DNA from 2 places in the Aminipila sp. genome. Region 1 is predicted to be linked to the other one. Evidence: riboswitches for the same ligand, from Rfam matches in the RefSeq annotation. Region 1 holds a riboswitch; the other holds the start of a gene.
The links. Region 1 has a riboswitch for cobalamin ahead of RTW14_RS10975 (ABC transporter ATP-binding protein). Riboswitches for the same ligand answer to the same signal wherever they lie in the genome.

Region 1 (16,274 bases):
ATTTATACTAACAACAAATTTTCAGTTTGTCAATATGCCAATGACTACTTCTGTTATGGTAAATTTCCTTCTTATGCACTAAAACATCCATTTTTTTTGTTGCTTTTTAAAAGTCTATTAAAACCTACAATACCCGCAAATAAATAAAACACATTTAAACTAATATACTGAAGCCATTCATATATACTAACGGATAAATTCAAATATATTTCTCTCGAAATATCTATTCCTAACGCAAAGGGAAATAAGTATTGTATATAATTGGAATTTATATTATATACGCTTGAAAATATAAGCATGATTCCCGAAAGTACATACATAAACTGTCCCATTACTTTAATTTTTAAAGTAATGCCGCCAAAAATTACTGCCCAACCAAATATACCTAATAAAGCCGGGGCATAGATTAGTACGCTAAATAAATATTTAACTATGTGCGTTATGTTTATAATATTGAATAAACTAGCAAAAACAACGACACATAACTGAGCAATAAGACAGATTGCAAGATTGGATATAATCCTTGCAAACATTAAAAATATAAAATTACTTTTTGTTAATAATTTTGACTCAAGTATCCCGCTATAATACTCACCGCTAATGTTGAAAACATTTACTTGTATAATGAAATAACTAAATTGCCAATATGTATATCCAATTAACACTAACATACCTTCGTTGGCAGCACTGACATCATACCATTCGGATATTGCATTGCTGTCATTAACAAGTACAATTAATCCATACACCCCAATATTTGCAAGAATGTTTATTAGCAATGCTATCTTACTTCTAAATTGTCGGAACAAGTCATACTTTAGTTCATATACCCAAGGAGTTAAGTTAGTAGATACAAATTTTCTCATAATTTTCTATTAGCTCCTTTACTTCTAAATGTTCTGTTACTCTTCCCCTATTTTGACCAGCTTTCACAAATAGGTAATCATCTGCAACTCCAGACAGAAAATTCACATCATGAGAGGAGATGATTATTGATACGTCTTTTGTTTCCTTCAGCTTTTTTAACAACTCCTGTAATACTAAAACCGAATCAATATCCAGCCCCCACGTTGGTTCATCAATCAATAATATCTTTGATTGTGCGCATAATCCAGCTAAAATGCAGACTTTTTTCTTTTCTCCTGAAGAAAGACCTTCAACTAGTCTATTTAAGTAATCAAGGATTCCAAAGTCCTCTGCATACTCATAAATTAAAGCTTTCGATTCACCTGGACTATTTCCCTGTAAAATACTATAATACATCATATTTTCAAAAACTGTATTCTTAAAGTATAAGCATCTGTCTCCAGACAAAATCATAGTCACGTTATCTTTTGCCCATTTGTCATCCAGTGATTTTCCATCAATCAAAACACAACCATTCGTAGGATATAATAATCCGCATAATATTTTTAATATGGTGGTTTTCCCTGCTCCATTAGGTCCTACTAATGCATGTATGCCTTTATCCAACGTCAGCTCCATATTAAAATCCTTTAGTGCTATATTTTTTCCTTTGTTAAAAGATTTCGTTACCTTCTGAAACTCAATTTTCATCTTAATATTCTTTCTCCTAGTAATTCTTCCCATTAAAAAACTGTGACTACTAAAAGTCACAGTTATGTTTGTTTTCTGACTTGCGATTTGTTCCTCGCTTACAGCGGCGATACCGTCCCGGACTTTAACCGGTGTTCCATCTTAGCCATTAGTAGTTGTACTACTAACGGAACATAAAATACATTATTACCCAATATTCACTTTTTCACTATTGAATTTATACTAACAACAAATTTTCAGTTTGTCAATATGCCAGGCCCCTACAACAACTTACACTTTTTAAACAGTTTAACTAATGTTCCTCCCTTTGGCAGCATAACGATTTCATTTTCTTCTATGGCTTTAATCTTAAGAAGCATAATTCCATATACAGCTGCACCTATACCAATAGCCACCACTGTTGAAAGACTGTTCCCTATAAATCCCGCAAAACACCTATAGGTTCCAAAAACTAATACAAACATTACGATACCTGATATAAGTGGTTTCCAAATGGAAAGCTTTAAATCAAAGGTAATACCGGTCAGTTTCTTAACTGCAGCAAAATTAATAAGTCCAATGGTTATATATCCAAGAGTACTTCCGATGGCTGCACCTTCCACATTCAATTCAGGTATACCTGTTAAAACAAAAGTAGACACACATTTAACCACAACTCCCGCTGCCAAGCCCCAAACTGCAATTCCAGGTCTGCCAAGCCCCTGCAGTGTTCCTGCCATGGTCTGGGCTATGCATAAAAAAACAATTCCGATAGCCAAGAAGAATAAGCAACCTGAAGAACTTACTGCACTTTCAATCTGACGAGGAAATAAAAGTGTCATAATAGGTTCTGATAATGCCATCAGCCCAAAGCTGCATGGAACACCAATAATCATAGCTGTTCTAAGCCCTAGACGAACATTCATATTTAAGAAAGCTGTATCTTTCGTACTTGCTGCTGCTGCAATGGCAGGTACCATAGACAAGGCCATAGAAAGTGCCAATGCCATTGGAATATTTATAACAGGCCCTGCCATACCAGTCAGCTGCCCATATAAGGCATTTGCTTCTTCACCAGTAAAGCCTATTGACTGTAGTCTTCTCATAACAATTACCACATCGGCTATATTCATAATTGGAAGAATTGATACACCTATGGTTATGGGAATGGCAATAGCCGCTAAAGTCTTCAGTATACTGCCCGCACTTTCTTTATCAATATCTTTCGTCTCATTTTTAAGAGGTAGTCTTTTTTTCCTATATAAGTAAATCACTATCAAAACTAAAACCCCTGCAATAGGCCCAATGCTTGTACCAACCGTAGCGCCAGCAGCTGCATATTCAAGTCCCTTTGGGACCAGCATAACTGCAAGGACTAACCCAATAGTAACTCTTACTGCCTGTTCTATAAGCTGTGAAGTGGCTGTAGGCCCCATCTCCTGCATTCCCTGAAAATACCCTCTGAAAACTGCCATAATTGGAACAAATAGCAATGCCGGTGCTATGGCAAGCATTGAATAATAAGCGCCTGGATTTCCAAGAGCTTTTACAATGGGTTCCGCTCCAAAGAAAAAAATGGAGGAGGCTACAATTCCTAAAACAAACATCAGTATAAATGATAATTTAAAAACCCTGTGCGCCTCATCACTTCTGCCTATAGCTATACGTTCTGAAGTCATCTTGGATATAGCTGCAGGTGCACCATTGGTTGAAAATACCAATAAAAATACATATATAGGATATGCAGTCTGATAGTAACCCATGCCGCCATCCCCTATAATGTTGGCTAGAGGTATCCTGAAAACTGCCCCCATAACCTGCACTAATAATCCTGCTATACCTAAGATTGCTGCTCCTTTTAAAAACGATTTCTTACTCATCTATATAAATCTCCTCTAATATTCCCTTTAACATTAATAATTTGCTTTTGCAAACAACTCAATTATATATTATACCAAAAAAAACTCTATAGTGTATATGTTTTATTTAAGAAGTTTGTTATACTATTATTAAATCCCACTGAATCAGTGGTTCCTATTGCTTATTAAATATTAAAATTATAAAGAGGTACTAAATGAAAAAATTTGCTAAACCAACTATGTTAATGATTTTAGACGGTTTTGGAATAAGTAAAGAAACTTACGGTAATGCTATTGCTGCTGCTTCAAAGCCTAATTTAGATAAGATATTTGACACTTATCCGCACACTACTTTAAAAGCCTGCGGACTTAATGTGGGCCTTCCTGCTGGTCAAATGGGTAATTCAGAAGTAGGTCACCTTAATATAGGCGCTGGAAGAATTGTTTATCAGGAGCTTACTAAAATTACAAAAGAAATTGAAGAAGGAAGTTTTTTTGAAAATAAATCTCTAAAACAAGCTATGGATCATGTAATAGAAAATGATTCTGCGCTCCACTTTCTTGGCTTGGTCTCAGATGGCGGAGTCCACAGTCATATAAACCATCTTTTTGCCTTATTAGACATGGCAAAAAACAATGGTGTAAAAAAAGTTTTTATACATGCACTTTTAGATGGAAGAGATGTACCCCCTAGGTGTGCAATTGATTATATTGAACAGCTTGAAGCCCATATGAAAGAAATTGGTCTTGGAGAAATTGTTGTGGTTGCTGGAAGATATTATGGCATGGATAGAGACAAGCGTTGGGAAAGAGTCATTAAATTTTATGATGCTATGACCTCAGGTGAAGGTGTGCATTCCACAACTGCAATAAAAGCTATTGAACAAGCTTATAATAATAATCAAAATGACGAATTTGTTATACCTGCTATCATTCACGGCGAACACTCTAATCCTGCAATTGTCAACGATAATGACTCAATTATCATGTTTAATTTCAGGCCTGACAGAGCCAGAGAAATAACTAGGGCCTTTGTCAGTGAAGATTTTGATGGATTTGAAAGAAAAAAAGTTATAAGAAACTTGTGTTATGTATGTATGACTCAATATGATGCTGAAATGCCTAATGTATTAGTTGCATTTTCACCGCAGTCATTAAAGAACACTTTAGGCCAATATCTAGCGCAACAAAATTTAACTCAGCTGAGAATTGCTGAAACAGAAAAATATGCCCACGTTACGTTCTTTTTTAATGGTGGTATTGAAGCACCAAATAAAGATGAGGACAGAATCTTAATTCCATCCCCATCTGTTGCAACTTATGACTTGCAGCCTGAAATGAGTGCTTATCTGATAACAGAGAAGGTTCTAGAGCAAATTGGCAAAGATAAATATGATGTTATCATTTTAAATTTTGCTAATGCAGATATGGTTGGTCACACTGGAGTATTTGAGGCAGCAGTGAAAGCCATTGAAGCCCTTGACAGATGCGTATCCCAAATTGTAGATGCAATCCTTGCCAAAGAGGGGCAAATTTTATTGACTGCTGATCATGGAAATGCAGATTGCATGCTAAATGAGAAGGGCGAAGTAGTCACTGCTCATTCGTTAAATGATGTTCCTTTAGTCCACATTTCAAAGGAGCCCGTAAAATTAAAAGATGGTGGGATTTTAGCAGATATTGCACCTACTATGCTTGATTTAATGGGAATCGCAATACCAGATGAAATGACTGGTCAAAGTTTAATTGATTAATTATAACTGTTGAAAACTTAAAAGTGCTTACAGCAATTTGTAAGCACTTTTTTTAATTATTTTTTATCTTATTCTAAATTTCACATTAAGTTCTTCTGCTATTTGTCTGCATTTCTGAATATCCTCTTCTGGAATAACATCTACCACAGACATTCTTACATCAGGAACATATTTTTTTATATCTTTTGTCCATTTTAATATTGCGTCAAATGACTTTATCCCAAATTCAGGATGACATAAATTTAGATACTTCTCCGCATTTGGAGCATTTAAACTTACCGATACTGCATCCACTACGCCTTCAAGCAAAGGTGCCGTTTCCTTTTCATGAATTAAATCTGACATTCCATTGGTGTTAATACGGATAGGCTTTTCAGTGAACTTCCTTAGTTCTTTAGATATGTCAATAATCTCCTCCAGCCTTTCTGTAGGTTCACCATATCCACAAAATATAATCTCATCAACGTTAGTTTTCTTCTCACAGATTTCTTCTTTTAGTCTAGAAATCACTTCATCTACTGTAGGCTCCTTCTGAAGCCATAGATTATCAGCATTTCCTAAATTATCTGTGACATTTCTAATACAAAAATCACATTTATTTGGACATCTGTTTGTAAGGTTAATATATAAGCTATTTCCATAAGAATAAACTATAGCACCGTTTTTCATTTTTTGTTATCTCCCGTTTTATTATCTCTTGCTACTTACTCTCTTTCAATATTTCTAGCAATAGCTTCCAAGTTCTCTCTACTGAAGAAATACTTAGCCTTTCTTCTACTGTATGAACGCCCGTCATATTTGGTCCAAATGAAACGCAATCTAAACCATTTATCTTTTCAGAGAAAAAGCCGCACTCAAGACCTGCATGAATAGCTTCAATGGCAGGCTTTTTACCATACTGCTTTTCATATACACGAATTACCGTTTCCCTAAGTTCTGAGTCCTTCATAAATTCCCATCCTGGGTATGCTCCTGCAAATTGAACCTTACCACTAAGGAATTCCATTAAAGCCGTTAATTTATCGCATACAGCAGCCTTAGCCGTTTCCACTGAACTTCTAACTGAGAAAATAGCATGAACACCATCTTCCAAGACTTTAAGCACTCCCATATTTAAGGAAGTTTCTACCAGTCCTTTTATATCTGCACTCATAGACTGAATTCCATTTGGAATATTTAATAGCATTAAAATAGTCTTTTTTACGGATTCTTTATTTAAGGCCTCTGCCTTTGCTTTCCCAAGATTCTCAACTTTAACTACAACTTTAGGATCACTAGTTTTATACTCGTTGCTTATAATAGACTGATATTCTTTAATCAAAGTTTCTAACTTTGATAAATCTTTATCTGCTACAACAATATTCAATACAGTCTCCCTTGGGATAGCATTGTCCGCCTGTCCGCCTGCAATATTCACAATGTTTAACGTAAGTTCTTTATTTAAGCTGTACAGCAATCTGCCCATAAGCATGTTGGAATTTCCACGTTCTTTATCTATTTCCATACCAGAATGTCCACCAATTAATCCTGTTATAAGAATCTTAACCTGTGTACCTTCCACCTTTTCACGTTCAATTGGAAGAATACATTCAGCAGTAACACCACCTGCACAACTTACTGTAATAATGCCTTCTTCTTCTGAATCCAAATTTATTAATTTCTTAGCCGTTAACATGGAAACATCAATAGCTTCTGCTCCATATAGCCCAGTTTCCTCATCAACAGTAAATACTGCTTCTAGTCTGGGATGTTCTATATCATCTGAAGCCAGTATGGCAAGAGCCATAGCTACAGCGATACCGTTATCCCCGCCAAGAGTCGTACCATTGGCATAAATCTGATCGCCATCAATACCAAGTTCAAGGCTATCTTTCAAGAAATCGATATCACGCTCTGCAGTTTTCTCACAAACCATATCTAAATGTCCCTGAATAATTACAGCTGGTGAGTTTTCATATCCTTTTGAAGCTTCTTTTACAATAATAACATTGCTTAGATTGTCTCTATAATGTTCCAAATTATGTTCTTTAGCAAAAGCAACACAATAGTCACCTATAAGTTCCATATGTCCTGATCCATGAGGAATACTACATAATTCTTCAAAATACTTAAATACGATCTGAGGTTTTAAATCATTTAACACTCCCATTTTTTTACCTTCCTTCCATATGTAATAGAAATCTATGGATAAAATCCATAGATTTCTAAATCAATTATTTTGACTTTCGATATATACCTTTATCTTTTTTAATTAAATTTTTATCTGACATAAAATTTATAAGGGAATTTGTAAATTCCATTTCATTCTGAACTACAACCGTTTTTTTAGAATAAAACTCTGATGCCTTAATATCACGAACCAAGCTCATGATTTCTTTTTTAGATACAGAATCATTCTTTTTTAAATAAGCCATTACCCTATTTGCTGCTTTGGTATACATCATCGCTTTTAAAGTATCTGCCTGTTTTATAGATTTTTTTAATCCCCATACATAAATAATGGACGTGGCTATTGCAAATAATATGATTCCTATTACTGTCAATTTAAAATTATCCATACCACACTTATCCCTTTACTTTAAAAGTTATAAATTTCGTACTATTCAGGTTATAAAAATATTTACTCAATCTTTCATATAGTGGTTCTGCATTTGTACCAAACTCTTCATTTACTAACTGACCAATCTGGTATATAGAACGCTGACCATCAATTTGTTTCCATACAAAACTACCAAGTTCATCTAACGCTACATGACTTACTTTAGGTGAACCAAAGAATTTTTGAGCAATTTTATTATAAATACCCTTATTTTCCATGTGAATTGTCACTATTTCGTCTTCTTCTTCCCATGAGTGAGCTTGATTTTTCATAGGAATATTATCCAAATAGTTTTGTTTATTATTCTTTTTCATTGTTTTTCCCAAACTATTCTACTATATTTTTATTATTCCATACAGTAAACTTCATAATGGTCAACAGAAGAGCTGCGAAGAATACCAATCCACCAATGTTACCAAGCGAAATGCCTCTTGAGGCAAGATTAATATAATCTCCGAAAGATCCTCCGGCAACTGGTATAACTGCAAATACTGCTAATAAAATACCCACCAGGCCTTCACCCGCAATCAACCCGGAAGTATAAAGAATACCGCTTTCAATAACATTATTTTTAGTCTGATTATTATTATATTTTTTCTTATCAATATATAATCTGATAAGTCCGCCTGCCATGATTGGTGTTGATAAATGAATTGGTAAATATAAACCAATTGCAAATGGAAGTACTGGCATCTGTAATATTTCAATTACGATAGCAATACCTACCCCTACAAATACTAGATTCCATGGTAAATTTCCACCCATTACACCTTCTATTACCATCTTCATTAAAGTCGCTTGTGGAGCAGGAAGTTCTGTTGTACCGTATCCCCAAGCGCTGTTTAATAAGTAAAGAATGGCACCAATGGCTATAGCAGATGCAAAAACACCAATAACTTCACCGATCTGCTGTTTTTTAGGAGTAGCACCAACTATGTAGCCTGTTTTTAAATCCTGTGATGTATCCCCAGCTATAGCTGCCACAATACAAATGATAGATCCAATGGTAATTGCAGCTACCATACCTGCCATACCTGTATTCCCTGTGGCCTTTAAAATAATAGTAGTAATAAGCAGAGTTGCAATAGTCATACCGGATACCGGGTTATTGGAACTTCCAACCAGTCCTACCATTCTGGAAGATACTGTAGCAAAGAAGAATCCAAATACAATAATGAGTATTGCTCCAAACAATGTAAGTGGAATAGCTGGAACTAGCCACATAACTAAAACAATTGCAATAATTCCAAGTAAGACAACCTTTAAAGATAAATCCTGAGCGGTTCTTTCTACGGAAGCACTGCCCTGACCATATCCTTTCATGGCATCTCTAAATGTTGTGACAATCAGAGGTAATGATTTAATTAAACTAATGATCCCTCCCGTTGCAACTGCACCAGCACCTACGTACCTGACATAGCTGGACCAAATGCCCCAGGTTCCTAGCTCACTAATAGGTTTTGTTGCTGGGAATAGTACCATATCACCACCAAAAGATGCAATTAATGGCATCACAACAAACCATGCTGTCACACCACCTGCAAGCATATAAGAAGAAATTCTAGGGCCGCATATATACCCTACACCTGCAAGTGCTGGGAGTACGTCTGCCCCAATACCAGATCCCTTATAAGATGAAATACTATAGTCAACTTCACTTGGGAATAATTTGAAACCATCTGCAATAAGCTTATAAAATGCGGCAATTCCAAGACCTGCAAATACACTGGTTGCCTTAGAACCTCCCTGTTCCCCTGCCATTAAAACTTCAGCACAAGCAGTTCCTTCTGGATAAGGAACTATTCCATGCTCTTTAACGATAAGTGCTGTACGTAAAGGTATCATGAAGAATACACCTAACAAACCACCACAAAGTGCAATCAAGGTGATAGTAACTAGTGAAGGCATTTCTCCAACACCCTCTGCTGCCCACATAAATAGTGCAGGCATTGTAAAAATTGCTCCGGCAGCTACCGATTCACCAGCCGATCCAATAGTCTGAACCATATTATTTTCTAAGATGGATTCTTTTTTTAGAATAATGCGAATAATACCCATAGAAATAACTGCTGCTGGAATAGAAGCCGATACTGTCATACCCACTCGCAATCCCAGGTAGGCGTTAGCACCACCAAACAAAATGGCCAATACCACACCTAACAAAATTGAGGTTACTGTGAATTCTGGCATAATTTTGTCTGCTGCTATAAACGGTTTAAAACTTGTGACATTTGAATTATTTTCTTTCATTCAGTTTATTGTAAAGTAAAGATTTTATACTTTACAGCTTTCTGATATAAATATTATTAAATTTATTCTATGAATTTTATTTGGTTTAGTTTATGTAAAATATGTATTCTTTTACTTTACAGCCCTCCTTTCAGTTTTTATTTAAGCTATTATATTATAACATACATTGCCAAATATTAGCATGTCTGTTTATGTCGAATCACAAATTAGGTTGTTATTTATTATAAAAATTATGATAGTATCTTGCTTACCCATTCAATATTAATAAATTGATAACCTTCTTGTGTATTTTTTTCGATTTTCTCTTTAAGATTCCCCTTTGTTTCTTTAATCAAATCATCATCTATGGGAATAAGAGACTGCTTTCCATCTGCAAACATTATTAGTATTTCATGTTTATGTTCCTTTGACGGATAGTAGAACATGCCTGCAATGCTGTCTACATCCATTCCCTCATTTCCTGATTTGAATAGAATCAACATTTTTATAATTTCTATTACTCTGTCGTCTAGCTTCATATCATGTATCATTATTTTTTCTGCCAGTTCATTTACATTGCTTACCGCTCTATAAACATACCCCTGTCTTGCTTGTATCTCAAAGGTTTCCGGAGAGTCAAAAAGAACTTTATTCATCTCTTTTATGGAATCTGCATCAGCAGTAAGGTACAACATTAAGTGTTTTTCCATATCATGGTATAAACAGGGATAAGTTATAGGAAACTTTTTGCCACACTTTTCGCATGTAAAAACGAATAATTCTCCATTTAACACTTTCTCCTTTAGTTCTGGATCTAAATCAGCAATGATATTTTGCCATGTCACAAAGTTTTGCTTATTTTCACATTCAGGGCATGAAACTTCATTCGTTGTACATTTTGACATTTTATTATTCCTTTCTTTTTCTCTTTGCAATCTCAAGAGCACTTTTTAACATCATATTTTTAAACTTTTCAATGGTTTCTTTTTCTAAATTAGGTACATTTGCCATACTAACAATTTCAATTTTGCTAAAGTGCTCTGAAGCCTTTAATCGCTCTACCACTTTACGATAAATCACTTTAGTAACAGTCTCATTGTCCTCTTGCAAGAATATAAGAAAGCTCATCCTTCCCCAAGTCTTACCAAATTCAATATGGACTGGGCTAGTGGTAACTTTTCGGATTAATTCCTCTACCCCGCTTTTTAGTTCACCGACTATAATGTCTACAATTGTACTATTTATAATAAGAAAAAAACTAACTCCAAAGCCCATAGCCAAAATAAATCCAATCGAATCCCCCCAGGCTTTTGTAGTGTAATAAAACATAATGAGCGAAAGGGGAATAAACAAAAGTCTAATCCCCTTAAAAAATGTTAATTTTATATTTTTATGTTTCTTTTTGCTTTGCATATTTATTTTTTCTCCAAATTTATAATTTTATTATTTTCATTCTATGCATAAACATCTCTATCCCAGGAACCTTTTAAATACTTTTTAAAAGTGTTTAATAATGTAGGGCTTTCATCCATAAAATAAGATCTCGCTACATTACCATTTGCATCCCAGTCGCATCCATCCCACCAGACAGCAGCTTTTATACGGTCATAGTTCTTTATTGTATTAAACATGTTAATTACCCATTGATTTTTGTCACCGCCCATACTTGCTGAAGAGAACTCCGTAATCATAAGTGGCTGCTCAAATTTTGCACAATAGTCATAATAAAGGCCTTCGTATAAGTCATCAAATTCATGCCATTTTTCTCCCGTGGATGCATAGTATGTTCCTGTATTATAAGCAGTCATACCTACTACATCAACATATTTGTCTCCCGGATAATACATCATTTCGTCGTTCCAATTGAAATTAGGGAAAGAAACGCAATTTGGATTCCATATCCAGATTACATTTTGAGCTCCTGCCTTTTCAAAAAAGCTATAGACATACTTATAAAATTCTTTGTACATAGTTGTGTCTTTAGATGTGTTGTAGCTGGAATATGGGCACCAGTCTCCATTCATTTCATTACCCAGCCTAAACATCACAGGATGGCCAAATTCTGTCACAACCTGGGCATAATCTCTTAAGAATTCGTCATACTGACCATCTAAAACATCATATACCATATTTCCATCCGGTTTTCCGGTTGTCTGAAGTGTAAGCTCTAAAACTTTATTATGGTCATAAGCAGTATCTAACCTTTGTTTAAGATTTGGATGCTTATAAGTATTATCAAATTCACTGTAGTTTAAAAGAATTGGGAATTCATAATCATAGTAATTTTCATAGGTATCCAGTTGTGTATAATCAAAGCCAGCAGTATCTGGTTCAAAAATGCCCCAGGTTAAATCAGCCTCATCACTAAAATAATTCTGATAAAATGCTTTGGTTTCATCATTCCAGTTCTTTTCATTTATATCAATTTTCTGTGCAACTCTCATGTATGCTGGTTTTGTTGGTGTGAAAGTGGTAAAACTATTGATTAAATAAGTGTATCCTCCTAAATTAGCTATGGGGTCCGTTGCTTTCACAAAAATGGTGTAACAATAATTGTCCTTCTGTATATCCATACAGATATAATAATTCTTATCATTGTTTACTCTTGACAGTTTATTTCTATGCCATACCACGATATTTACAGAATGTCCATTAATAGTTTGTACGTCATTATATTCCGTGACATGATCATTTGTATTATTCAAGAACTTATTTGAATAGTTAATATAACCAGCCTTACTTGTGTTGCCAATATACTGCTTATAGATTTCTATTCTTTTATTTGTATTCTCCAATATCGTTCCAACACTGGAATATCTCATGTCTACATTCATGCCTTTATCAACATTTAAACTATACCCATCTACATAATTTGTAAACATATCATATGTTCCTGCATCCGTTATGTTATATTGTGAAGATGCAACTGCAGTTGTTTCAGCAAACGCTGCAACAGTAGTTCCAAAACTCATTGTTAATAATACTAGTATTGCTAAAAACCTTTTCAAATCAATCTTTCTCCTCTCGACTATATATCTATCTGTTTTCTTTCAATAGGGCTGTATTCCATTGCAATTTTTTCCGCAATTTTTATTCCGTCTACTGCTGCCGAAGTTATACCTCCTGCATATCCTGCACCTTCTCCAACAGGATATATGCCCTTACTGTTGCTTTCAAAGAACTCATCTCGAAGTATTCTCACTGGCGAAGAGCTCCTGGTTTCAACCGCAGTTAACATTGCATCTGGTGAATTAAATCCCCTTATCTTTCTTCCTAGAAATGGTAAAGCCTCCAGCATTGCTTCTACTGCAAAATCAGGCAGACAATTTCTTACTTTGTTACCATTTGCTTTTTTATCAACAAATTCTTTCCAAGAAGACTTAGGCGCACTATAATTACTTCCACCCTCAACAAAAGCCTTTCTTTCATATTTTTCTTGAAACTCGACACCTGCCAATGGATGATCCGACTCAAAATCTGAAGTCCTAACATCTACCAAAAGTGCACTATTGGCATATTGACTATTTCTTTCATGATAACTCATACCATTTGTAACTACCCCTCCGGATTGAGAAGAAGCGATAACAACTTCTCCGCCAGGACACATGCAGAAGGTATATACACCTCTGCCATTTTCGCATCTATGGGATAATTTGTAATCCGCTGCGCCAAGACCTGTATCTTCACGTCCATACTGTGCTTTATCAATCATCTTTTGCGGATGTTCTATTCTTACTCCCATAGAAAATGGCTTTTGAATCATATGAATACCTCTCTGATTTAGCATTCTAAAGGTATCTCTTGCACTATGACCAATAGCCAAAATTAAATTTTCTGTTTCTATCCATTCCCTGCCATTTACCTGTACAGCATTCACGGCTCCATCGGTAATTTTGATATCAGTTAATTTTGAAGCAAAACGGATTTCTCCCCCATTTTTTATAATCTTCTTTCTTATATTTATAACTACTTGACGAAGTATGTCTGTTCCTATATGCGGCTTCTGCTTATATAGTATCTCATCATTTCCTCCTGCTTCTGCCAATTCTTCAAGTACCTTATGAATTCTATAATCTTTTATCTGTGTCGTAAGTTTACCGTCAGAAAAAGTACCAGCACCTCCCTCGCCAAATTGGACATTGGATTCTTCATCTAAAATTCCCTCATTCCAAAATTTTTGAACATCAATTACTCTTTGTTCTACACAGTTTCCTCTTTCAAGGATTAAAGGTTTGAATCCCATCTCTGACAATATCAAAGCTGCGAACATGCCGCAAGGTCCAAAACCTACTATAACTGGTTTATTTTTCATATTTTTTGCACCAAAAGCTACAAATTTATATTTATTATCAGGAGCTTCTGTAATTTTTAATCTTGAAGCTGCCTTCGAAATATCAGCATTGACTGAAAAATCAACAGTATAAACCATCTTAATGTCGCCTTTATCTCTTGCATCTATGGATTCTTTAACAATTTTATACTCCGTTATAGAAATATCTTCCATCCCAATTTTTTTTAATATCTTTTCTGGAATATTTGATTTATTCTCATCTAAATCTAGTTTAATCTGACTAATTCTATACATTTATTCTCCAATCACCATTTTTTGTGTAAGTGCCTCTGCTACGCCTCTTCCAGCCTTTATTCCTGTAAGCCATGCGTTATGCAAGTTAAATCCACCACATGGTGCATCATAATCAAGAAGTTCGCCAGCAAAATAAATACCTTCAGAGATTTTCGATTCCATTGTCTCTAAATTCACTTCATCTAAAATAATTCCACCACCAGTGCACTGGGCTTCTTTCCAGCCTTTTGCTCCTGTAACAACATATCTGCTGCTTTTTAAAAGCATTGCGATTTCTTCTATGCCTTTATAAGTAATATTCCCGATAGTACTGATTTTATCTTCCAATGCCTCCCCAATAATCTGCTCACCAAGTTTCATGTTTATAATGGATGCCAAATAAATTTCTGTAGGCATTTCTGACATTAAATATCTTCTATCCTTTAAAAATTCTATCACTTCCTCATCTTCCATTTCAGGTAAGAAATCAAGCTCTATACTATATTGTTTAAAAGCCTCGTCCAAAGTAGTATAATCGTCCAGTTCCAATTTAATATATCTGCTTAGGTTAAAAATGCAAATGCCTGACAAGCCATCTGCCGTAAATTGGATTTCACCAGTTTCTTCTACAATGGGCTGTTCGTTTTTCAGTAAAGTTGCTTTACCCTTTACTCTTATACCCTTTAAAGATTTTTCTACACCTTCACATTCCAGTGGCACGAGAACAGGATATATTCTCGAAAGAGTATGCCCAAATGTTTTAGCTATTCCATACCCGTCGCCAGTTGTTCCAAACTGAGGTCCTGATTTACCTCCACAGGCTAAAATTATTTTTTTGCAAGGTATAATGACTTTTTCATTTGCACAATCAATATTTACTTTAAAGCCTTCTTCTTCAATTTTAATAACACTTAGTACCTGACAATTGGTAAATGTAGTAACGTTAAGCTTTTTGACTCTCCATTTTAATAATTCCAAAACCGATGCAGCCTGTCCGCTTTGTGGATACATACGGCCATGTTCCTCTTCCTTTAAAACAATTCCACTATTATTTAAAAAATCTTTTACGACTTCATAATCTGTACAAGATGAATTCGTAATATTGCATCTTCCATTTCCTGTAGCAAGAAGTTTTTTTCCAAGTTCCTCTTTTTTTTCTACAATACAAACCTTTAGTGTGGGATTCTTTTCCATAACACTAATCGCTGCGGCTAATCCAGAGGCTCCACCACCAATGATGCATACATCAAAGAATATATCGTATAATGATTTACTACTTTTCTGATTACTATTCATAATTTTATACCTCATATTTTATATCATAACGTTTTTATTTTACCACAAATAAAAATCTTTTGCCATCCATTACTTTTCATGTTATTATTATTAGGCTTTCTATGTAAAATAAGAGCAGGTTAATTATTACAGGAGTTTATAAAATGCTTAAATTTATAAAAACAGTTTTTGAGCTGTTTATACTTTTACTAATAGTAATTACCATAGCTTTCGGCTATGCGAGATATATTGAGCCTTACAATCTAAAAACTGTAGAGCTTTCTTTGAAAGCTCCAGAATTGCAACTGGAAGCTGGAAAGGGCAATTTGAAAATTGCCGTTTTCTCTGATACTCACTTTAGTGACTGGTATACAACTGACGATTTTGAAAAAGTCATATCCAGCATAAATGAGCAATCTCCGGACTTAGTTTTTTTTGCAGGTGACCTTATTGACAAC
Region 2 (16,274 bases), 120 kb from region 1:
GAAAAGTAATCATGGTTAAACAATTTAGAAAACCAATAGAAAAGGTCATTATGGAAATACCTGCAGGTAAAATTGAAAAAGGAGAGGACCCTTATAATACTGCAGTTCGTGAATTAAAAGAAGAGACTGGATATACTGCAGGCAAAATAGAGTATTTAACTAAATTTTATCCTTCCGTTGGGTATTCTAAAGAGGCATTATATATTTACCTTTGCACAGATTTGGTTCCAGGAGATACTGAATTTGATGAAAATGAAGCCCTTGATATCTTTGAGGTCGATTTGGATGAATTATTCAAAATGGCTGTAAATGGTGAGGTTGAGGACGGAAAAACAGCTATTGCAATCATGCAGGCATGGGCAAAGCTAAAGCTAAAATCAAACGAGCTTTGCAGCAATAGGTAGGAATATACTTTGAAGAATACAGCTTACAATAACTATAATGCATAAAAATGCATTAGCATAAAGGTATGAAGTATCTGAGGCATGAAAGCTTCTAACTATACCTTTATTTTTTTTGTATTTGAGGGATGAAGCTTTGTTAATGGCAACATTTGCAGATATAAAAATCGAGGGAATGAGCAGCGTATTTTGTGGGAACAGGGATAACACAATTATGAAAACTCCTTTAAGCGCTAAAGTCTCTAATATTAATGCACAACAATAACCTAGGGATAAACCTTTTATAAGTAATATCAGAGAAGACACGGGGTACGAAAATCGTGTATAACCTGATAAGGTAATCAAAGCAATGGCCAGTATATTGGTTATTATTGAACCCATTAATCCAACAATTGAACTGCCAGTGCCGGTGGTAGTATCAATGGGAGAACGAAGCACAGACTGGAGATAATATTGCATGTCTGATTTGATATCAGTGTTCATCATAACTTCGAAAAATACGCCAGTAGAAATGCCAAAAATGAAAACAAAAAATAGCATTGCCGTACATTCTTTAGAATAAGATAGTGTTTCAATTGTATTTGATAAAATTGTTTTTCTCATGTTAATATCCTCTTAAAAACAACGGTAGTTATGATTAAAGGATATGCTGTTGAAGTCAAAAATAGTACAATAATATATATTATTATTGTAAACCTTCTCCCACTAGAGTATACTAATTACATAAGGGGAAATTAATGGAGACAAAAATGAATGATTATTTTGAGCAATTTAAAAAGTATTTAACCAGTGAACGCAGGATGTCTGAAAACTCTTTGCAAGCTTATTGCAGGGACGTCTTAGAATATAGCAGATTTTTAGAAGAAAAGAATATTGGTAAGTTGGATGACGCCTCAAATACTGAGGTTGTTTCTTTTGTTCTTAAGTTAAAAAATGATGGGAAGTCTTCGGCTACTGTAAACAGAAAAGTAGCTTCTTTAAGAGCCTTTTATAACTTCATGGCTGCTAAAGGGTATGTAAAAGAGAATCCTGTTGTCAATATAAAATCTCCTAAAATTGAACGTAAGCAACTAGAATATCTAACAATCGAAGAAATAGACAAATTATTGTCACTGCCAGACGATTCTATAAAGGGCCAAAGAGATAAAGCAATTTTAGAATTAATGTATGCAACTGGCATTAGAGTCAGTGAGCTAATAGAAGCAAAGGTGGAGGATATCAACTTAAGGCTTGGATTTATTACTTGCAATGGGGAACATGGTAAGGCTAGAATTATTCCAATGGGAAGACCTGCAAGGGCGGCTGTTGAAAATTACATATTTGAAATTAGAGATAAGCTGATAAAGACTAAAGATGCAGAACATCCACAGGAAGCTTTATTTGTAAACTATTTTGGAGAAAAATTAACTCGGCAGGGATTATGGAAAATTCTAAAAGAGTATGCAGAACAAGCTGGAATTGATAGTAAGATTACACCGCAGACCCTAAGGAATTCTTTTGCCGTACATATGATTCAGAATGGTGCAGATTTAAAATCTTTACAAGAATTAATGGGACACGAGGATATAACGGCTACGCAGATTTATTTATCCGTAACCAAAAATCGTATAAAAGATGTATATGACAGAACCCATCCAAGAGCATAAATAGAATTTTTAGAAAATTTATAAACAGTATTGACAAATTATTTTAATATGTTTATAATCAAATGCATATTTATTAACAAAGGCGTTAACTAATTTTAGTTGACGCCTTTTCGATTATGAAGAAGTATGCATAGTATAAATAAGGAGATAGTTCATAAAAATCTTTCTAGAAAGTATAAATAATTATTGACAGGTGGGGTTGATATATATATAATAAATGAATATTTATAAACAAAGGCGTTTACTTATACAAGTTGACGCTTTTTTAAAACGTAGGAAATATCGCTTGCGGTATTGACGAAGTTTCATAAAAAGCTACGGCTAAAACGCGAGCGAATGCGAGCTATAAATGCCTCGGAGAGGCTTTTTTTATAAATTAAAATGCTTTAAGTTGTTAAAGGAATAAATTCCTTCTGCTTAAAAATAAAAAAGATGAAAATAAAAAGAAATGAGGTAAAAGATGATGAAGACAGTGATTAAGAAATTATTTGTTATTGGTATGACTGTAAGTTTAGTACTTTCTTTTGTTGCATGCGGAACTAAGGAGGAGAGTTCCCAGGCAGCAAAAGAGGATGATACAAAGATACTAAGAGTTGGGATGGAATGTGCATATGCCCCTTTTAACTGGACACAGTCAGATGATTCAAATGGTGCGGTACCAATTGCGGGTACAAAGGATTATGCAAATGGCTATGACATTATGTATGCATCAAAGATAGCTGAGGAGATGGGATACAAATTAGAAGTGCATAAGATTGAATGGGATGGTCTTATTCCTGCATTGCAAACTGATAAAATTGATGCAATTGTTGCTGGTATGTGTATGACAAACGAAAGAAAGGAAAGTATTGACTTTTCAAATATTTATTATCAGGCTGATTTAGTTCCACTAACTATGAAGGGGAGTAAATATGAAAAGGCAGCTTCTCTTGAAGAACTATCTGGAGCTACTGTAACTTCACAGTTAAATACAATTTGGTATGATATATTAGACCAGATTCCTAATGCAAATAAAACTCCTGGTATTGATACTGTTCCTGGTGTAATTGTCTCATTAACTTCAGGAAAATCTGACATAGTAACAGTAGACAAGCCAACAGCAATGGCTGCAATGGCTGCTAACCCTGATATTGTAATGCTTTCTTTAGATAAAGGAAACTTTAAAGTAGATAATGGTGATGTAGATATGGGTGTTGCAGTTAAAAAAGGCAATAGTGATTTATTGAAGGCTGTTAATAAAGTTGTAGACACTATTACGGCAGAAGAAAGAGATGCAATGATGAATAAGGCTATTGGAATTCAGCCGCTTTCATAATTTGAGAATGACTTGAATATTGGAGGATAAAGGAGGAATTTTAATGGAACGAACTTCATTACAGTGGATACAGCTCTTTTTAAATGAATATGGTACTTCATTTTTAAAAGGAGCTGCAGCCACATTGGAAATTGCATTAATAAGTACAATCATTGGTTGTATCATCGGGTTTATAGTAGGTGTAATTAGAAGCATTAATCTATCTCCTGAAGAAGTTTGGTATAAAAAATTTTTACTATATATAATAAATGCAGTACTTGCTGTTTATGTAGAAATATTTAGAGGAACTCCAATGATGGTACAGGCCATGGTAGTTTATTATGGTTCACAGGCTTTATTTGGGATAAATCTTACTGCAGCTGTTGCCAGTTATCTGGTTGTATCAGTTAATACAGGAGCCTACATGGCTGAAACAGTAAGAGGTGGTATACAGTCTATTGAAGATGGTCAACTAGAAGCAGCGCAGGCATTAGGGATGAGGCATATAGATGCTATGGCTTGTGTTATAATACCACAGGCATTTTTTAATATATTACCCCAAATAGGTAATAATTTAATAATAAATATAAAAGATACTTCCGTGTTAAATGTAATTTCATGTACAGAGCTTTTCTTTGTAACAAAATCGGTTACGGGTACTTATTACAGGTATTTCGAACCTTTCTTTATTGCATGTATATTGTATTTAATCATGACGTTTACCCTGTCCAGGCTGCTTAGATTACTGGAAAGGAAAATGCAAGGACAGGATCACTATAAATTAGTAGATAGAGCTGATTTTATGGATGATAATTTTGGGAATGGAACTTTAAAAGTAAAGATGTCAGGAGGTTCTGTATAATGAAAACATTAAATATAAATGAAGGAGCATTTATTGAAGAGATTCCATTACTGCAGGTTGAACATCTGGAAAAAAGTTTTGGAGAGCATAAAGTACTTATGGATGTTGACTTTAAAACATATAAAGGAGATGTTGTCTGCATAATTGGATCATCAGGTTCAGGCAAATCTACATTGTTGAGATGTATGAATATGTTGGAAAGACCATCTGGAGGGTGCATTTATCATAAAGGACAGTCTATAAACGGAAAACCTTCACAGGTGGCGCAGTATAGGGCAAAAGTTGGAATGGTTTTTCAGCAGTTTAATCTTTTTAATAATCTGACGGTGTTGGAGAACTGCATGCTTGGACCTAAAAGGGTATTAAAAAAGAGCCGTCAGGAAGCGAAGGATTTAAGCATAAAATATTTAGACAAGGTTGGAATGCTACCATATATTAATGCAAAGCCACATCAATTATCAGGTGGACAGAAACAGAGAGTGGCCATAGCAAGGGCTTTAGCTATGGAACCTGAAATATTACTGTTTGATGAACCTACTAGCGCCCTTGATCCAGAAATGGTTGGAGAGGTTTTAGATGTTATGAGAAAACTTGCAAACGAAGGGCTGACCATGATTATTGTTACTCATGAAATGGCTTTTGCCAGAGACGTGTCGTCACGTACAGTATTTATGGACAAAGGAATCATTGTTGAAGATGAATCGCCTAGAATATTATTTACGGAACCGAAAAATGAAAGAACAAAAGAATTCCTTTCCAGATTCCTTATAGCTTAAAATATACTTGCAATAAGCCAAGCAGTATGGTATAGTAGATAAGGTTATTACGGACGGTCCTCTGGACATTGTAAAATGTTGAGATACAAATATTTTATCTAAGATTATTTATTTTAGATTTTGCCATGAACGTCTTGGGAAGGAAGGAGGAAATAACAATGAATGTAATGCAGGTAATTGCACAGGAATACTCAAGAGATGATATTCCACAGTTTAATGTTGGTGATACAGTAAAAGTACACATCAAGATTAAAGAAGGTAACAGAGAAAGAGTTCAGATATTCGAAGGTTTTGTACTAAAGAAGCAGAACGGTGGTATCAGTCAAACTTTTACAGTTAGAAGAATTGCTTCTGGCGTAGGTGTAGAAAAGACATTTCCTATTAACTCACCAAAAATCGATAAGGTTGAGGTTGTTAAGAGAGGTGATGTAAGAAGAGCTAAGCTTAACTACATGAGAGAAAGAACTGGTAAGGCTGCTAGAATTAAGAGCAAGCACGAATAGTGAAATCGAGGGGACCCTTTGCGGGTTCCCTTATTTTTTTAGAATAATGATATAATAAAATAGAAAAAAACAAATAATGTAATAAAGATGTTATATGTTTAGAGGTGAAAGCATGATTGAAAATATAAACTGGTATCCAGGGCATATGAAAAAAACCAGGGAATTAATACAGGCAAATCTTAAAATGGTTGACCTTGTTATAGAGGTTATTGATGCAAGAATACCGGTTTCCAGTAGAAATCCTATTATAAACGATTTAATAGGGGGCAAGCAGCGAGTAATCATTTTAAATAAAGTAGATTTAGCTGATAGCAGGCAAAATGACCGTTGGACACGACTCTTTAAGGATGAAGGGCATTTTGTTGTGCCTATGAACTGCATGAATGGTAGTGGAGTATCTAGCTTGTTGAGCCTGCTTTCAAAATACCAAGACGCCAGAAATGAGGAATTGTTAAGAAAAAGAAATGTGAGAATGATGATTGTAGGTGTTCCGAATGTAGGGAAATCCTCGTTAATTAATAGACTTTTAGGCAAAAAAAGCGCTAAGACAGGAGACAAGCCTGGAGTTACGAGAGGTAAGCAATGGCTGACTTTGGCTAACGGAATGCAGTTATTAGATACACCGGGAATCTTATGGCCTAAATTTGAAGATCCTGAAGTTGGACTGAATTTAGCGTTTTGTGGTTCTATAAGAGATGAAACTATGGATTTGGCTTCTTTAGCCCTTGAATTGATTGGTGTATTACAGAATGAATACCCTGAAGAACTAATGGAAAGATACAAGCTTATAGAGCTTGGCGAAATGCCGTTAGATACCATGGAAGCTATTGCTGTTAAGCGTGGCTTTATTCTGTCAGGTAAAAGAATTGATTATGAAAGGACTGCCAGAACGGTTCTTGATGAATTCAGAGCAGGTGGGATTGGAAAAATCACCTTGGAGCATTGTGAGGAATAATGAACAAAGAAGAAAGAGAAGCTTTGCTAAAAGAAAGACTTGCTGAAATGAACAAGTATGAAAACGATTTACGTAAAAATGGGATTTCTTTTATAGCAGGTGTAGATGAGGTTGGGAGAGGACCATTAGCTGGACCAGTGGTTACTGCTTGTGCTGTTCTTCCTCCAGATTTTGATGTACTTGGAGTTGATGATTCAAAAAAGCTTTCAGAGAAAAAAAGGGAAGAGCTATTTGAAAAAATTAAGGAAAAGGCCATTGCCTATGCTATAGGCATGGCAGATAACCAAGTAATTGATGATATTAATATATTAGAAGCCACAAAGCTGGCCATGGCGGAAGCTGTTTTAAAAGTTGACAAAACACTTAAAGAGCAGGGTGAAAACGGCATAGAGCATGTATTAATTGATGCACTGACGCTAAAAAGCGTGGATATACCTCAAACTGGAATTATAAAAGGAGATGCGAGTAGTGTGTCAATAGCAGCAGCTTCTATTTTAGCAAAGGTAACAAGAGACCGAATGATGGTAGAATATGCAGAAAAATTTACAGATTATGCTTTTGAAAAAAATAAAGGTTATGGTACCAAAGCACATTATGAAGGCATAGAGAAGGCAGGAATTTGTGAAATACATAGAAAAACCTTTTTAAAGAAAATTTTACTTTAAGGCAGTAAAAGACTAATAGAATAATAAAATAGAATGATAGACCAAAAAAACCTGTAGACATTGATTTACCTAGGGAAATTAGCATAGAGAGAACTAAAAAAAAACACTTTAAATATTCTGTAAATTGTTGACAAGTTTTTTACTAAAGGGTAATCTATTAAGGTAGTCTAAAGTGGAAAAAAGAGGAGGAAATGACATGAAAATTAGCAAACTACTAAAGGAGCGGGTATCTTTCTCTTTTGAAGTGTTCCCCCCTAAAATGGAGCAATCCTTAGAACCTCTAAAGGAAACGCTGGAGCAGCTTTATAAGTTTAAACCTGATTTTATTAGTTGTACATATGGAGCAGGAGGGACCAATAAGGGAAGAAGCACAGAATTATGCGAAATTATAGAAAAGAGTGGTCATGATGTAATGACACACTTCACTTGCATTGGAAACACTAAACAGGATGTATTGGACTACATCCACGAATATGTTTCCGTGGGTGTAGAAAATGTTTTGGCACTGCGAGGAGATATCCCTCATGGCCTGGATGGAACAAATGGTGATTTTAGCAATGCAAATCAATTGATTTCTTTTATAAAGGAAAATTTCCCTGATTTATGTCTTGCTGCTGCTTGTTATCCTGAAAAACACATGGAAGCAGTTTCCATAGAAGAAGATATAAACTATTTGAAATTAAAGCAGGACTGTGGTGCAGAATTTTTAATGACACAGCTTTGTCATGATGTGGAAGCTTATGAAAGGTTTGTTGATAAAATTCGAAAGAAGCAGATTGAACTACCTGTTATAGTGGGTATAATGCCGGCACTTTCTAAGGACAGCATTATTCGAATGACGGTTTCAAATGGTTGTTCTATTCCGAGAGAATTAGCTGAGATTATTGGAAAGTATGGGGACAACCCTGAAGACTTCAAAAAAGCAGGGAAAGAGTATACTGCAAAACAAATTTCTAAATATATGGATGCAGGGATAAATGGTTTACACATTTATTCTTTAAATAAATATAAAGACATCGTGGATATTCTAAATGCATCGGATATTCATAAATAAGTAATTAATTACAGTGATGGGATGGATTATTAGAAAGGTTAGGACGTAGTATGGAATTTAAGAGCGACATTCAGATTGCACAAGAAACAAAAGCACTTCATATAGGTGAAATTGCTAAAATTGCTGGGGTGGATGAAAAGTATCTGGAACTTTACGGAAACCATAAAGCAAAAGTTGACTACAACATTTTAAGTGATAAAGCAGATGCACCTGATGGAAAACTAATTTTAGTAACAGCGATCTCTCCAACTCCTGCAGGAGAAGGAAAAACTACTACAACAGTTGGTTTGGCCGATGGTCTTAAAAAAATTAATAAGAATGTTATTGTAGCTTTAAGAGAACCTTCATTAGGACCTGTATTTGGAGTAAAGGGAGGAGCTGCTGGCGGCGGATATGCACAGGTTGTTCCTATGGAAGACATAAACCTTCACTTTACAGGGGATATGCATGCCATTGGGGCTGCAAATAACCTTTTAGCAGCATTACTTGATAATCATATTCAGCAGGGAAATGCCCTTAATATTGATCCTAGAAAAATCACTTGGAAGCGATGCGTTGACATGAATGATCGTCAACTAAGATTTGTAATAGATGGTCTAGGTGGTAAACCAAATGGTTCACCTAGGGAAGACGGCTTTGACATTACTGTAGCAAGTGAAATTATGGCTATTCTATGTATGTCTAAGGATATTGAAGATCTAAAGGAAAGAGTTAAGAAAATTATTGTTGGATATACTTATGATGATAAGCCTGTTACAGCAGGAGAATTAAAAGCACAAGGTGCAATTGCCGCATTGCTGAAAGATGCATTAAAGCCTAACCTTGTTCAGACACTTGAACACAACCCTGCGTTTATACATGGGGGACCATTTGCGAACATTGCCCATGGATGCAATTCCATTATGGCTACAAGAATGGGACTTAAGTTAGCGGATTATGTTGTTACTGAAGCTGGTTTCGGTGCGGATCTTGGTGCAGAAAAATTCATTGACATTAAGTGCAGAACGGCTAATATTCAACCTTCAGCAGTAGTTATCGTAGCTACAGTTCGTGCCTTAAAACATCACGGAGGTGTTGCTAAAGCAGATTTAAATAATGAAAATCTGGATGCTTTAGAAAAAGGACTTCCTAATTTGTTACAGCATGTTGAAAATATTACTAAAGTATTTAAACTACCAGCAGTAGTTGCTATCAATGCTTTCCCAACTGATACAGCAGCAGAACTTGCCCTGGTTGAGAAGAAGTGCAGGGAATTGGGTGTAAATGTTGCACTTAGTGAAGTTTGGGCTAAGGGCGGTGAAGGTGGAAAGGCACTTGCAGAAGAAGTTGTAAAACTATGTGAACAGCCAAATGATTTTTCATATAGCTATTCACTGGATATGAGTATTGAAGAGAAACTAAATGCGATTGCAACTAAGATTTATCATGCAGATGGCGTGGCATTTACTGCGAATGCAAAGAAGCAGATGGCACAGTTAGAGGAACTTGGATTTGGAAACATTCCTATTTGTGTAGCGAAGACACAGTATAGCTTCTCTGATGATGCTAAACTTTTGGGAGCACCAAAAGGATTTATACTAACTGTTAGAAACTTAAAAGTTTCAGCTGGAGCAGGTTTCATAGTAGCTTTAACCGGAGATATTATGACAATGCCTGGACTGCCTAAGGTACCAGCAGCAGAAAAGATTGATGTAGACAATACTGGAAAGATATCCGGATTGTTCTAGGAAGGAATAAATGGTATGAATTTTGTTAAAGGATCATGTGAAGATTTTGTAACAGTTCTTGCCAGCAAAGCACCAATTCCCGGTGGTGGTGGGGCGTCTGCATTAGTAGGCGCCATTGGTGCTGCACTGGGAAATATGGTAGCTTCTCTGACTGTGGGAAAGAAAAAATACGCAGATGTAGAGGAGCAGATGTATTTGCTTAAGGATAAAACAGAAAATCTTCAGAGAGAACTGCTTGAACTTGTAGGTAGAGATGCGGAAGTCTTTGAACCTTTATCAAAGGCTTATGGGATGCCAAAAAATACTGAAGATGAGATAGCAGAAAAAGACAAGGTTATGGAACACGCTTTAAAAGAAGCTTGTTCTGTGCCATTAGAAATAATGAAGAAATGCTGTGAAGCAATAGAACTTCATAGGGAATACGCAGAAAAGGGCAGTGCTTTAGCTGTTAGTGACGCTGGCGTAGGAGTAGTTTTCTGCAAGGCGGCTTTACAAGGAGCCAGTTTGAATGTTTTTATAAATACGAAGGCAATGAAAGAAAAGGAATATGCGGATAAAATTAATATTGAAGCAAAGACCTTATTAACCCAATATGAGAAAATGGCAGATGAAATTTATAGCGATGTACTCGCTAAACTAGTAAAGGAGTAGAGTAGTTTATGGCACAGATTTTAAAAGGCAAAGAGGTTGTTGACGCTGTAAATGAAAAACTTAGAGCAGAAGTTTCACTTCTTAAAGAAAAGGGCGTAACACCTACACTTGGAATCATCAGAGTAGGTGCAAAAGTAGAAGATATTTCTTATGAGAAGGGTGCTATAAAGTGCGCTGAGTCTATCGGCGTAGATGTAAAGAAATACCTTTTTAAGGAAAACATTACTCAGGAACAGCTATTAAATGTAATAGCTGCAATTAATCTTGATTTAACCGTTCATGGTGTGATATTATTTAGACCATTACCAGATCATATTGATGATAATACCATTAGAAAAGCGTTACTTGCATCTAAAGATGTTGACGGTATCACAGACCAGTCTATGGCTGGCGTGTATACGGGAACAGATTTAGGGTATCCGCCATGTACACCAAGAGCTTGTATAGAAATTTTAGACCATTATGGTATTGATATAACAGGTAAAAAGGTTGCAGTAGTAGGAAGAAGTTTAGTAGTAGGAAGACCAGCTGCTATGATGGTACTAGGTAAGAATGGAACACCGATTATTTGTCACACAAAAACCGAGGATATGAAAGACATTTGTAAGAGTGCAGATGTATTAATCGTATCAGCGGGACAGGCAAAGACAATAGGCCCTGAATATTTAAATGAAGGCCAAGTAGTTATTGACGTTGGTATAAATATGACTGATGAAGGAAAACTTTGTGGTGATGTGGATTTTGATGCAGCGCAAAATATTGTGAAAGCAATAACTCCGGTGCCTGGAGGGGTTGGCAGAGTTACAACCAGCCTGCTTATGATGCACGTTATCGATGCGGCGAAGAAAACAATCTAAATTTTGATAAATATAACAGCAAATTGGAAAGAGCGGCCTTTATCGTAGAGATAGGTCGTTTTTTCTAGGAAAAGGAGTGCATTTATGGATATGTTAACAAGACCAAGAAGGCTTAGGTTAGATGAAAGAGTTAGAAATATGACAAGGGAAACAAGGATATCTAGAGATTCCTTAATTTACCCCATTTTTGTAGAAGAAGGAAAGAACATTAGAACAGAAATTGCTACTATGCCAGGACAGAAAAGATACAGTATTGATACAATGGGAGAAGAACTAGAGGCTGTATCAAGGGCAGGAGTTAAGAGTATTATGCTTTTTGGGGCACCGGCACATAAAGATGAATGTGGTAGTGGAGCTTATGATGAGCATGGTATTATTCAGGAAGCCTTAAGGGCAGCTAAAAAAGATTTTCCTGATTTGTATTACATAGGAGATGTATGTATGTGTGAATACACTTCTCACGGACATTGTGGTATAATTAAAGGCGATACAGTTGACAACGACAAAACCTTGCCGCTTTTGGCTAGAACGGCAGTATCGCAGGTTAAAGCAGGGGCTAACATGATTGCGCCTTCTGATATGATGGATGGCAGAGTTCTAGCAATTCGAGAAGCATTAGATGAAGCTGGTTATGAAGACACACCAATTATGTCTTACGCTGCTAAATATGCATCTGCTTTTTATGGACCATTTAGAGAAGCTGCGGGTTCGGATAACTTTAAAGGCAACAGAAAGACATATCAGATGGATTACCACAATAGAAGAGAAGCACTGAAAGAAGTATTTTTGGATCTTGAAGAGGGTGCTGATATTGTCATGGTTAAACCAGCATTGTCTTATCTGGATATTATCAGAGAGGTCAGAGATCATGTAGATGTTCCGGTAGCAGCTTACAGTGTAAGTGGGGAATATGCCATGATAAAGGCAGCAGGTATGGCTGGAATGGTAGATGAAGCTGCTACCATTGCAGAAACTACTACCAGCATTTTCAGGGCAGGGGCTGACATGCTTATTACTTATTTTGCGAAGGAAATTGCAGAGATGATTCGAAGCGGAAGAATTGGATAAGCCATCCATTAGTGCACTTTAAAATTTATGGAGGAAATATTTATTATGAATAGCAAGACAGATACATCAGAAGCTTTATTTGAAGAGGCAAAAAAATATATACCCGGAGGAGTAAACAGTCCTGCAAGAGCATTTCAGGCAGTGGGTACAACTCCAAGATTTATAGAAAAAGCGGATGCACAATTCATTTATGATGTGGATGGAAATAAATATACAGATTATATTGGCTCATGGGGGCCAATGATTCTTGGAAATAACAACCCTAGGGTTCTAAAGACAGTACAGGAAACGATTATAAATGGCTTAAGCTTTGGTGCGGCTACTGAAAGAGAAATAACCATGGCAAAGCTTGCCTGTGAAATGGTTCCGTGTTTTGAGATGGTAAGAATGGTAAACTCAGGAACGGAGGCTACCATGTCTGCTCTTCGTACAGCAAGAGGATATACAGGAAGAAGTAAGATTATAAAGTTTGAAGGATGCTATCATGGGCACAGTGACGGCCTTTTAGTTAAAGCGGGTTCAGCACTGATTGCAGAGGGTGGCTCACCAGACAGCGCAGGTGTTACAGCTAATTGTGCTAAAGACACGCTGACTGCAAAGTATAATGATTTGGATAGTGTAGAAAAACTTTTTGAAGAATATAAGGGAGATGTTGCAGCTGTTATCATTGAGCCAGTTGCAGCTAATATGGGTGTTGTGCTTCCGAAAGATGGCTTTTTAAAACAGCTTCGTGATATTTGTGATGCAAACAAAACGGTACTTATTTTTGACGAAGTTATAACCGGTTTTAGATTAGCACCTGGTGGTGCACAGCAACTTTTTGGAGTAACTCCGGATATGGCTACTTTCGGAAAAATAATTGGCGGAGGAATGCCTGTAGGCGCTTATGGCGGTAAGCGCGAAATCATGGAGTGTGTAGCACCAGTAGGAAAAGTTTATCAGGCAGGTACTCTGAGTGGAAATCCAGTAGCCATGGCTGCAGGTATAGCACAGCTTACCTATTTGAATGAAAATCCTGGCGTTTATGAACATATAAATGCTTTGGGAGAAATGTTATACGGAGGCCTTGCAGAGATTATTGAAACGGCAAAGGCGAATTGTACGATAAATTATATAGGTTCTATTGGAACTTTGTTCTTTACAAGCGGGCCTGTTACAGATTATGAATCTGCAAAAAAATCCGATTTAAAACAGTATGCAAAATATTTTCAACACATGATGAATAGTGGGAATTACTTTGCTCCTGCTCAGTTTGAGGCAATGTTTATATCAAATGCCCACACAGAATCAGACATTAAAAAGACACTGGAGGATGCGGCAAAATTCTTTGGGATATAAAAAAGTGCAATTTGTTGTGAAATTGATGCAATAAGTTGATAGAATGCATTTAGGGGGTTGTATGACCCCCTATTTTAGTGTTACAATATATTTCGACAATTGAAATACTATAGGTGCCCGGAAATTCCTGCCGGGAGAATAGGGAAGTTGGGTTAAATGCCCACGCGGTCACGCCGCTGTAATGGATGAGTTATACTTTATTAGCCACTGTGAAAATGGGAAGGGAAAGTATAACGTTGAAACCAAAGCCAGAAGACCTGCCTAAAGTATCGGATTCTGTTTGGTCATGCGATCATAACAGAAGTTACACTTTTTTTACGGACGATGAATAAGTGTAATAAGTGGGGCTTATTGTCGGCTCCCGTATTACGCTATTCTGTATGTTCAGAATGGCGATTTTTTATTTAGGAGGAATAATTATAATGAAAAAAACAAGAACAGAACGAGCATTGTTTGTTTTGAGCATGGTAGTTGCTATAGTATTAGCGGTACCTACTCTTTCCAGTGCAATGCACATCATGGAGGGATATCTTCCATTAAATTATTGTATTATATGGGGTGTAATATGTGTACCATTTGTGGTGGCAGGTTTTATATCCATAAAGAAAACCATTGCACACGATAGAAAATTGCTGCTGATATTAGTTATGGTAGCAGCATATGCGTTTGTATTATCAGCTTTAAAGATTCCATCCGTAACAGGGAGCAGTTCACATCCTACAGGAACAGGACTAGGCGCCATTTTATTTGGACCATCGGCTATGTGTATAATCGGACTAATCGTATTACTTTTCCAGGCTATTTTACTTGCTCATGGCGGGCTTACTACACTTGGAGCAAATACTTTTTCAATGGCTATAGCAGGACCATTTGTTTCCTTTGCAGTTTATACGATTTGCAATAAAATGAAAGCACCTAAATCGTTTGGCGTATTTTTAGCAGCTTGTCTTGGAGATTTATTTACATATTGTGTGACTGCCGTACAGTTGGCGTTAGCTCATCCATCACAGGTGGGAGGATTCACAGCTTCCTTAGTTGAGTTTCTAGGCATATTTGCAATTACTCAGATTCCTCTTTCAGTTATAGAGGGACTTATAGCCGTAGTTGTAATGAAGGGGCTTGAAAGCTTTGCACAGCCTGAGTTGGAGTCGTTGGGATACTATGGGACTCTTAAGGCAGTATGTTAGGAGGTAACAAAATGCATTTAACAAAAAACACTAAGATTATAATTTTATGCTTAATCGCATGTGCACTTATAGCAATTATACCACTTGCAACCATACATGATTCTGAATTTGGTGGGGCTGATGGGGCTGCTGAAGACGCTATTTCAACAATAGATCCTGGATATGTAGCTTGGGCATCACCAATATTGGAACCACCTGGAGGTGAAACTGAATCCTTGCTTTTCTGTCTGCAGGCAGCAACTGGTTCAGGGATATTTTTCTTTGGATTAGGATACTTAGTGGCAAGAAAAAAATATCAGAAATCAGATAAAAAATAAATTGGCTAGAAAAATAGATATGTTTAAATATGGAGATAATAGTAAATCTATATTTTTTGCAATCCTTGCAGCATCTACGTACGCAATTAGTTCTCCTATTTCTAAATTGCTTCTGGATCATGTGCAGCCAACTATGATGGCTTCACTTTTATATCTGGGAGCCGGAATAGGATTGAGTATAGTATGGCTTATTCAAAGAGTGATTAGCAAAGAAAACATAGAAAAAAATTTAAACAAAAATGATTTGCCATATATAATAGCTATGGTAGTTTTAGATATATCTGCCCCCATATTTTTAATGGTGGGATTGTCTCGAACTACAGCAGCAAATGTATCGCTTTTAAATAATTTTGAAATTGTCGCAACGTCCATAATTGCGATGTTTATTTTCAAAGAAATAATTTCCAAGAGATTGTGGCTGTCTATTTCCCTTATGACAGTGGCTAGCATGCTTTTAGTAGCAGAAGAAAAGGACAGCTTTTCATTCTCTTGGGGATCAATGTATGTTATATTTGCCTGCGTCTGTTGGGGATTTGAAAATAATTGTACAAGAAAATTATCTTTTAAAAATCCATTACAGGTTGTTATTATAAAAGGCATAGGGTCAGGTACTGGAGCCCTTATAATCGCATTAATACTTAAAGAAACAAATGTAGATCTAATTTATGTATTGGAAACGTTACTATTGGGTTTTGTAGCATATGGATTGAGCATTTATTTCTATGTATATGCACAGAGGGAGCTTGGTGCTGCTAAGACAAGTATGTATTATGCGGTTGCTCCTTTTATAGGTGTTATCCTTTCACTTATAATATTTAGAGAAATACCCACAAAACTATTTATTATTGCATTAACAATAATGATAGCAGGTACATATTTTGCTTCTACCGACGCAAAAGAGGTTGAAGCTGGAGGTAAGAATGATTTTGATTGATAAGCTGGCCTATTCGTCAGCCATAAGGAATAAAAGCCC

Region 2: another riboswitch for cobalamin. It lies ahead of RTW14_RS11520 (energy-coupling factor ABC transporter permease); the one in region 1 lies ahead of RTW14_RS10975 (ABC transporter ATP-binding protein).

Annotation. Positions count from the first base shown of each region.
Region 1 covers NZ_DAMBYD010000007.1:81,401-97,674, forward strand. Annotated here, with positions in the region: gene RTW14_RS10970 (hypothetical protein) at 72-866, opposite strand; gene RTW14_RS10975 (ABC transporter ATP-binding protein) at 844-1,557, opposite strand; cobalamin riboswitch at 1,606-1,749, opposite strand; gene RTW14_RS10980 (putative polysaccharide biosynthesis protein) at 1,818-3,416, opposite strand; gene gpmI (2,3-bisphosphoglycerate-independent phosphoglycerate mutase) at 3,611-5,149, shown strand; gene RTW14_RS10990 (TIGR04100 family radical SAM protein) at 5,213-5,818, opposite strand; gene RTW14_RS10995 (aminoacyl-histidine dipeptidase) at 5,850-7,298, opposite strand; gene RTW14_RS11000 (hypothetical protein) at 7,363-7,707, opposite strand; gene RTW14_RS11005 (PqqD family protein) at 7,715-8,062, opposite strand; gene RTW14_RS11010 (OPT family oligopeptide transporter) at 8,076-9,938, opposite strand; gene RTW14_RS11015 (CpXC domain-containing protein) at 10,229-10,882, opposite strand; gene RTW14_RS11020 (hypothetical protein) at 10,887-11,390, opposite strand; gene RTW14_RS11025 (glycoside hydrolase family 26 protein) at 11,432-12,985, opposite strand; gene RTW14_RS11030 (NAD(P)/FAD-dependent oxidoreductase) at 13,006-14,562, opposite strand; gene RTW14_RS11035 (NAD(P)/FAD-dependent oxidoreductase) at 14,563-15,837, opposite strand; gene RTW14_RS11040 (metallophosphoesterase) at 15,981-16,274, shown strand, end outside.
Region 2 covers NZ_DAMBYD010000007.1:201,083-217,356, reverse strand. Annotated here, with positions in the region: gene RTW14_RS11595 (NUDIX hydrolase) at 1-404, shown strand, start outside; gene RTW14_RS11590 (stage II sporulation protein M) at 378-1,004, opposite strand; gene RTW14_RS11585 (site-specific tyrosine recombinase) at 1,139-2,047, shown strand; gene RTW14_RS11580 (transporter substrate-binding domain-containing protein) at 2,508-3,362, shown strand; gene RTW14_RS11575 (amino acid ABC transporter permease) at 3,406-4,203, shown strand; gene RTW14_RS11570 (amino acid ABC transporter ATP-binding protein) at 4,203-4,979, shown strand; gene rplS (50S ribosomal protein L19) at 5,138-5,482, shown strand; gene ylqF (ribosome biogenesis GTPase YlqF) at 5,595-6,437, shown strand; gene RTW14_RS11555 (ribonuclease HII) at 6,437-7,102, shown strand; gene RTW14_RS11550 (methylenetetrahydrofolate reductase) at 7,299-8,156, shown strand; gene RTW14_RS11545 (formate--tetrahydrofolate ligase) at 8,207-9,883, shown strand; gene RTW14_RS11540 (cyclodeaminase/cyclohydrolase family protein) at 9,899-10,534, shown strand; gene RTW14_RS11535 (bifunctional 5,10-methylenetetrahydrofolate dehydrogenase/5,10-methenyltetrahydrofolate cyclohydrolase) at 10,543-11,391, shown strand; gene hemB (porphobilinogen synthase) at 11,482-12,459, shown strand; gene hemL (glutamate-1-semialdehyde 2,1-aminomutase) at 12,505-13,797, shown strand; cobalamin riboswitch at 13,892-14,076, shown strand; gene RTW14_RS11520 (energy-coupling factor ABC transporter permease) at 14,220-14,984, shown strand; gene RTW14_RS11515 (energy-coupling factor ABC transporter substrate-binding protein) at 14,996-15,301, shown strand; gene RTW14_RS11510 (DMT family transporter) at 15,321-16,235, shown strand; gene cbiQ (cobalt ECF transporter T component CbiQ) at 16,222-16,274, shown strand, end outside.